One region of the Lysinibacillus sp. K60 genome, then DNA from elsewhere that is predicted to be linked to it. Evidence: riboswitches for the same ligand, from Rfam matches in the RefSeq annotation. Region 1 holds a riboswitch; the other holds the start of a gene.
The links. A riboswitch is a leader RNA that binds a small molecule or an ion and turns the genes downstream of it on or off. The one in region 1 is predicted to bind FMN.

Region 1 (4,309 bases):
AATCGTTTTCTTAATAAAGCAATATTAATAAAAACATCTTCAATAAAGTCATCTCTAGGTCCTTTTACTACTAGTTCTAGTGTTGTTTCCCCAGGCTCTCGATTGGGTCTTTTTGAAATATCACTAGAATAAAGTAATTGATTTTCTTCAAAATACAATAAGACATGGCCTTTATAGACCCTAGTTACCGCATCCTCTTTCGATAAAATCTTTTGTAAATAGGGAATGTGTAAATGCTGTTCGATTTCTTCCTCTAGCATGTCCTCAGTGACATTGCTTAACAAAGATTGAACACGTTGAACAACCACAGTTTGAAGAATTTGCTCATTGACCATTGCATCACAAGTTATCAAATGTACTGTATATTGCTGAAAATTATATTGTTGGAAAATCACATCAGCAGAGCGTTGAAATAGTGATTTCAACATTTTCAAATTAATTTGTTCCATTGATGAAATACTTCTCATCTCCTACTGAGCCAGCTCAAGATTAGTACATTTATGAAAACAATCACATTCAATAAATACACTTAAGCATATTTTTCCCATGGTTGTTCAAAATATTCAAAGAAACAAATGTTGTGACGACTATTTAAATTGTCCTGATCCAATCATTTTCTTTAGATTTGCCATCTCAATTGCAGACATTGCCGCATCATAGCCTTTATTACCAGATTTCGTTCCTGCACGTTCAATTGCCTGTTCAATATTTTCGGTAGTAACAATTCCAAAAATAACTGGTACATTCGTTGACAATGACACATTGGCAATGCCTTTTGCAGATTCATTACAAACATAATCATAGTGTGTTGTAGAGCCACGAATAACAGTACCTAAACCAATAATGGCATCATACTTCTTTGTTTCTGCTAGTTGTTTTGCCATAAAAGGAACTTCAAAAGCCCCTGGCACCCAAGCAACATCAATAGATGCAGGATCAACCCCATGACGAATTAAACCATCCATTGCCCCATCCAATAATTTGCTAGTAATGAACTCATTAAAACGACCCACTACTACTGCAATTTTCAAATCCGTTCCAATTAATTGTGCTTCAAATGTTTGACCCATTGTTCTTTCTCCTTTTTACATAGAAATTTTAGATTTATTAGTGGATAATTGTTTACGATAAGCAACCAATGCTTCTATCGATATCATTTTTAAGCCATGATGTGCAGCGAACTTTGTCAGTTCTTCAAACCGAAGCATGTGCCCATCATCACCCATAATTTCGCAAATAACACCTGCAGTTACACTATGACAAAGCTTCGCTAGATCAATCGTCGCCTCTGTGTGCCCTCTCCGTTCCAGCACTCCTTGCTCTTTCGCAATCAACGGAAAAATATGGCCTGGTCGACGAAAATCAGTCGGCTTAGCTTGCTTTTCTATCATCCTTTGTATCGTTAGCGCACGCTCAAAGGCGCTAATCCCTGTCGTTGTTTCTACATGGTCGATACTTACCGTAAATGCGGTTTGATGGTTATCCGTATTGTGCTGAACCATCGGATATAAATCTAGCTGTTGTGCAAGCTGCTGCGAAATCGGCGTACAAATTAAACCTCTACCATTGGTTGCCATAAAGTTGATTGTTGCTGGTGTGATGAATTCAGCGAGTGCCAGAAGATCTCCTTCATTTTCCCGATCCTCATCATCAACCACCACAATCATATTGCCCTGCCTTAAATCCTCTATGGCTTCTTCAATTGAATGTAGCACGATGATCAACTCCTATTCTATGATTTAAAAACCATGTTGTGCTAAATAATCTCTTGTAATAGCTGGCGTTGTTTGCCCTTTTTTTAATTGCCCTATAATGTATTTTCCGACTAAATCGGTTTCGATATTAACGAATGCTCCAACCCTCTTCAAACCTAAAACGGTTTCTTTGTAAGTATGAGGAATGAGCGAAATCGTGACACTATTGGCTTCAACATGAAAAAGGGTTAAGCTTGTGCCATCAATTGTTATGGAACCCTTTGGAATACAAAAGTTGGTTAGTTCCTCTGACATTTCGATATCAATATAAACAGCGTTTGCCACTGGACGTTTTCGCAAAATTTTGCCGACTCCATCAACATGACCAGCAACAAAATGACCCCCAAATCGTCCATTAGCAGGCATGGCCCGCTCCAAATTAACAGAATCACCTATTGCCAGCTGCTGTAAATTTGTTGCTTTGACTGTTTCAGGCATAACATCCATCGTAAGCTGCTGTTGTGTGAAATGTGTCACCGTTAAACAAACTCCATTGACCGCTATACTGTCACCAAGCTTGACATCCTCCGTTATCTTGGCTGATTGAACCGTAATTTTCATACTGTTCCGATCGCTTTGCACGGCTTTTATGATACCAATATCCTCTACAAGTCCAGTAAACATTCCATCACCTACTCTACTTTATTAGCACTTCTATCCTTTACTTTTAAAGTTTATCCACCTGTTTTTGTGCCTTATCCTTCTCCCTTCTCTCGTTAACAATAAAAAATAAAAACCCCTTTACATCAAAGGGGTTTTGGGAGTATAAGACATCAACAAATAAGCCTATCTGAAAACAATTTTTTCATAGACTGTCATCTCATTCGTTCTTCTCCCATCCAGACTATCACTGTCGGTTTTGGATTTGCACCAAATCAGCTTGCGCTCACGGACTTTGAATTGCTTCATCACCGCCGATTGGGAATTTCACCCTACCCCGAAGAACATCTTCTATTCGATTGTAGCTAAATAAAAAAACTTCCCACAAGGTGATTGGGAAGTTTTGTAATAAATGCATAGTCAAATAAACCTTCTAAATTAGAATCAATTTAAAAAGTTCGCATTTTTACCCTTCTCCCATCCAGACTGTAACTGTCGGTTTTGGATTTGCACCAAATCAGCTTGCGCTCACGGACTTTGAATTGCTTCATCACCGCCGATCGGGAATTTCACCCTACCCCGAAGAATATTTTTATTTAGCTAGTCTTACGATAACACTATTTTATTATATTATCCATCCTTCTTTTTAAATTTTTTTCGAAGCATAAATTTTAAACAGCTCTGACGAGACTTGAAAAATGTAAAGGATGTTATTAAAATGATCACATTTAACCTGTTAATGGAACTTCTTAATCAAAAAAACGTTCCTTTACAAGTGACTATTCAGTCTAGCCGTTTGGAGGTCATTTACTTGACATTTTTAAAAAATATACCTTTTAAAGAAGCTATTTTCTATGCCCTATTAGCACTCTGTTGTGGGGTTTCGATTGTTTTCGTACATCATAATGAACAATTTTATGATCGACCGATAGCGAAAATAACGCAAGTGGATGTAACAAAATCAGAACCAATGAAAGACATGTATGAAAATAAGGATTTTTTATTTACACAGGAAATTATGGCCATTATCAAAAATGGTCAGCATAAGGGGCAATCCATTCATTTGACGAATGACTATTCTTCGTCTGGTGCTTTTGATCAAGAATACCATGTAGGCAATGAAATCTTTGTCACGCTAGATGATCGCACAGCACAATCAGTTTTAACAGGAACCATTGTCGATTTAAAACGTGATCAAACCATGGTAATGATTGCATGGATTTTTATTTTTGCCCTACTTATTATAGGTAAAAGACAAGGCTTATTTTCTATCATTAGCCTGGTGGTCAATGCTGTGATTTTATCATTCGCATTAGATCTTTATGTGAAGCATGGGGGCGTAAGCCTATTAGTAGTCAGCGGCATTTGTGCGGTGCTATTTACAATTATCTCGCTACTACTTATTAGTGGATTAAATACAAAAACATATGTAGCCATCGTGTCCACACTTTTAGGCACTATTCTAGCGCTTATCATAAGCTCTATTGTAATGTGGTTGACAGGTGAAAATGGTCTTCGTTATGAAGAAATGCAATTTTTAACGCGTCCCTATCGTACCGTCTTTATGGCAGGTTTATTTATTGGCTCACTCGGGGCAGTAATGGATGTTTCTATTACAATGGCTTCTTCGATTTTTGCTTTATACGAGCAAGATCCTACGATCCCTGTCAAAGCACTTAAATCTTCGGGACATGAAATCGGTAAAGATATCATGGGTACTATTACAAGTATTTTATTCTTTGCCTACCTTTGCGGCTCCATACCTATGATTATTCTCTATTTAAAAAATTCTTCCACATTAGGGCTTACATTGTCCTTAAATCTTTCTTTAGAATTAGCCCGTGCCTTAGCAGGGGGTATTGGTGTTGTCCTTACGATTCCTATTAGTCTGTATACCGCTATATTTTTCATTAATCGAAAGAGGGTTCGAGAATGAATGTTGTCGTCTTATTAGC
Region 2 (4,309 bases), 230 kb from region 1:
TATGCAAAGGGTAACAAATATTGATAGTACTGGATTCGGTATGATCGTTAATTTCGCTAAGAAGGTGTCTGTAAAAGATAAGAAAATCGCCATTATTGTCGTCGATGATTTCATTCGCAACTTATTCGCTATTTCACAGGTTGATAAAGTATTCCCTATTGCCGAAAGTGAAGAACAAGCAAGGAAGATTATTAAAGAAGATTGGCTAGGTGAGCTATCGCTTAACGACTATTAATTTTTGTTATACTAATAAAAAGGTGTATTCCGTCTAATAGGAATACACCTTTTCTTTAATACTGCAGTAGCATATTAACAAACACAACTAGAATGATAATCGGTACAACAACTAACATTAACATACGGTATGTCGAATAATAGCCTTGTCCCATTTGACTACCCGTTAGCAATTCTCTCTTCACAAATTCTTTATCTACTACATAGGCAATAAAAATAGCAATGAATAAATTCCCTAGTGGAAGCATGATATTTGACACTAAAAAATCGGTTGCATCAAAAATACTTTTCTCAAAAATCATTATATCCGACAAAACACTCGAAGAAAGTGCAGCTGGAATAGCTGCAATAAACACGACTATACCAAGTAAAAGTGTCCACATTGGACGGGATTTCTGACTATTCTCCATAAATGCTGCGACAATAATCTCATATAAACTAAATGATGACGTTAATGTAGCAAATAAAAATAGCAATAAAAACATAGCTAAAAACACTTCACCGAATGGCATTTGACTAAAAGCTGTTGGTAGCACCATAAATAGCAAACCTGGACCTGCTGCTGGCTCTAAATCAAAGGCGAACACCACAGGGAAAATTGCTAATCCTGCTAAAAATGAAACAAGCACGGTTAACAACACTACAGAACCTGCTGAATTCGGAAGACTGACATCTTTTTTTAGATAAGAGCTATATGTAACTAGACAAGAAAAGCCTACTGCTAACCCAAAGAACGATTGCCCTAGGGCTTCTAATAATGCCTTACCCGTAATATTCGAGAAATCTGGCCATAAGAAGAATTTTACCCCTTCCATTGCCCCATCTAATGTAACAGCACGCACAACAAGGACAATGAACATTATGAAAAGTAACGGCATCATCCATTTATTGGCCTTTTCAATCCCATTTTGTACACCTAATGAAATCACAAGTACGTTGACCAATGTAAACAACACTAGACCAACTAGCGTAATCCAAGGTGTGCCTATAATTTTTCCAAATAATTCAGTTGGATCTACTGCCGGATCAATTACCGCGCCAGCTACACCTAGCCCACTATAAATAAAGATCCAACCTCCAACTACGCTATAAAAAGTTAATAATAAAAAACAACCTAGCACGCCCATTCGACCAATCCAAGCCCAGCCTGGCTTAGTTGGAGCAATTTTTTTATACGCTGTTACAGCCTCGGATTGTGTACCACGTCCTAAAACATACTCGGATAATAACATCGGTAGCCCTATTAACAAGGTAAATAACACAAAGATAAGGAAAAATGCTCCCCCACCACTTTGTCCTGTTACATAGGGAAGTTTCCAAATTGCCCCTAGTCCGATCGCTGCACCAGCTGATGCTAAAATAAAACCTAATTTACTAGACCATTGTCCTTTTTTTCCACTCATCTCTTCAAACTCCTCAAACATTCTAAACTCTTCTCTATTTTACATGAAAATGTAGCTTTCGACTAGGTTATAATCATAAAGTACTATTTAGCTATTTTACTCTATTACTTTTTTCTATATTTATCCGTTAGTTTTGCCTTTCTATTCTTCACACCTTTTCCTATCCATCGTTCCTTCCAACAAAAAAACCTCAGGTATATTGACCCGAGGTTAGTAAAAATTATTTTGTTATATAGATAGAACGCTGGCGGTCGATCCATTTGCGCATTGTTGTAAATAAAAATGCCATAATAGCCGTTAATAAAATACCTTTCACAATGTTAAATGGTAAAATCCCAGCGATAATCATTTTATAAAGTGAGTCACCTACAACAGGCTCCATACCTAAGAAGTATGTGTACATTGGTAAAAATACTGCGTAATTTAAAATACTCATGCCTACTGCCATTACAACTGTCCCAGTCGCTAAACCTCCAACAAGACCAGCAATTGTTTTAAAGCGATTAAAAATAAAGCTTACTGGTAAAATAAATAAAATACCTGTTGCAAAGTTGGCCATATGACCTACTGGCACACCTGTTGGCGTTCCAGAGAAAATCCAATCCAATACATTTTTAAATAATTCTACTAAAATACCAGCTACAGGCCCCATTGTGATGGCTGCTATTAATGCAGGCATATCACTAAAGTCCACTTCCAAAAATGCTGGGAATGGTGGAATTGGGAAATTAAAAAGCATTAATAAAAACGAAATACTGCTCAGCATGCCAATCGTAATAAACGATTGGAGTTTAACATTTTTCTTCATAGAAAACTCTCTCCTCTTTGCTGATTCAATCTCGCAAGAAGAAAGGTGACGATCTTTCAATTGTTAGCACGAAAAAACCCTTATGCATGAAGAGCACAAGGGAGAAAGGCATGACGAATAAGCGTCAATTTAAACTATTTTTGAGCACCATTTAAAAAGCCATACAAAAAAAGCGCTCGGTCATAGTTTATTTCATAACAATGAATGACGATCGTACCTCCATCTTCTCCCATCCAGACTTTAACTGTCGGCCTCGGAATCACACCAAGTCAGCCATGCAAATAAATTTGCACAGGTCGCGGGCTGAAGAGCGAAGCATAAACCATTCGAGTTAATGGAAACATTAACGGTTCACCACTCTATTACCGCCGGTCGGGATTTTCACCCTGCCCCGAAGATGAATCATATTATTTTATACTACAACCTTACTATAATTAATTATTAAGAAAAAGTAAATAGTTCTGCTTAAAAAAATCCGATTAGATTTGTATGTATTATAAAAATGGAGCATTCCATGTTACAGGGATGCTCCATTTTTGATTCTGACTAAGGCATAGATTGTTTATTTGGACCCACAGGCTTTGGCAAATACGTTTTTAAATCGAATCCTTCCCAGCTTTCTTGGACCACATTATCTAAGCGTAATTGTTGGTCAAAGCTAGCAGCAGTTAACATCATAGCTTCAATCAATTGGGTAGCGCGAATTGGCTCCATCGATGCTAAATCTAAGGGAATATCGAATGTTACGACTACACCTTCCGCTTCCTCTTTCACGGTATATGTTACGTTTTCAGGAACCACTGTTACATAAACATCATCATTTTTGTTTTTCATTAGTGTAAGTGCCTCTGTAACATTAGCAAATGTTTGACGGAAATCTGGTGACAGATATTCTGCCCCATTACCATCTTGGTATAAATAATAATTAAAATGCTTAGCGTTTGTTAATGACATGGCTTGACTTGGCTCACCCTCTTGAGAAAACTCATAAGGTGTGCCATCTTCATTTTGAATCTCAACTTCCGTATATTCAGAATCCGAGAAGGTATCCTCTAAAGTCCCTTTGTATTCATTAACGGTAGCTGATGCAACATCATAGTCATTGTCCTTTGGTAAAACGTGGACAAGCTTGTCTTCCTTCTCCTTTAGTTCACCTTTAAAAGGATGATATTCCGTAAACCCTTTGGCTTCTTCATCTATTTGAGGAGCATATTTTTCATACATCTGTAAGGTAGAAGGTTTTTCTGTTCCAAAATCAGTTGCTACACGCTCATTTGGTATCACATATGTCATCGGAACACTTTCTGCATCGCGTCCTGCCAAACCAATACGGAAAACGACAGCATCTTTCACATCTTCCTCATAGACAGACGACCGTAAAGATAACATACGCTCATGCTCCGATACAATACTGGATTGAAGTGCCTCATCCTGGGTTGCTGCCTCTTTAGCAGAACGATCTTCCTGTAACGTAGCGTAATTAGCCTTTTCTGGCGTACTAGCGAGATCTTTTTGGCTAGCGCCATTATTCATGAACATGAAGCCAACGAGTACCGTTATCGCGAAAACTGCTGCTACACTCGTAAAAATCGGCATTTTTCGGAACTTTAAGCGTGATGGTCGTTCATCTTGATTTAAAGGTTTACTTTCTGGTTGCGCTTCTTCATTCTCTATAGGTTGTTGTATTGCTTCTTGAAGGTGACTATTATCCTGCAAGCGAGCATCTGCCATTAACCGATTTAATATTTCTTCTTTTGAACGGCGGTCAGAAAGCTTAGGGGCATTGTTCAAGACATGTTCAAGCTGTTCATCATCAAATGGCTTATGTGTCATTGCCGTTTCGCCTCCTGTTCTCTAATCGGCT

Region 2: it holds a riboswitch for FMN, as region 1 does, so the genes downstream of both, HCH28_RS07735 (ECF transporter S component) here and ribE (riboflavin synthase) in region 1, are expected to answer to the same signal.

What each region holds. Positions count from the first base shown of each region.
Region 1 is NZ_JAASJR010000003.1:314,971-319,279, reverse strand. It holds gene HCH28_RS08930 (spore germination protein) at 1-449, opposite strand, end outside; gene ribH (6,7-dimethyl-8-ribityllumazine synthase) at 588-1,070, opposite strand; gene ribB (3,4-dihydroxy-2-butanone-4-phosphate synthase) at 1,086-1,715, opposite strand; gene ribE (riboflavin synthase) at 1,740-2,378, opposite strand; FMN riboswitch at 2,578-2,703, opposite strand; FMN riboswitch at 2,820-2,945, opposite strand; gene HCH28_RS08910 (YibE/F family protein) at 3,166-4,290, shown strand; gene HCH28_RS08905 (YibE/F family protein) at 4,287-4,309, shown strand, end outside.
Region 2 is NZ_JAASJR010000003.1:81,715-86,023, reverse strand. It holds gene HCH28_RS07745 (STAS domain-containing protein) at 1-235, shown strand, start outside; gene HCH28_RS07740 (sodium-dependent transporter) at 291-1,637, opposite strand; gene HCH28_RS07735 (ECF transporter S component) at 1,858-2,445, opposite strand; FMN riboswitch at 2,663-2,848, opposite strand; gene HCH28_RS07730 (RNA polymerase subunit sigma) at 2,992-4,278, opposite strand; gene sigX (RNA polymerase sigma factor SigX) at 4,275-4,309, opposite strand, start outside.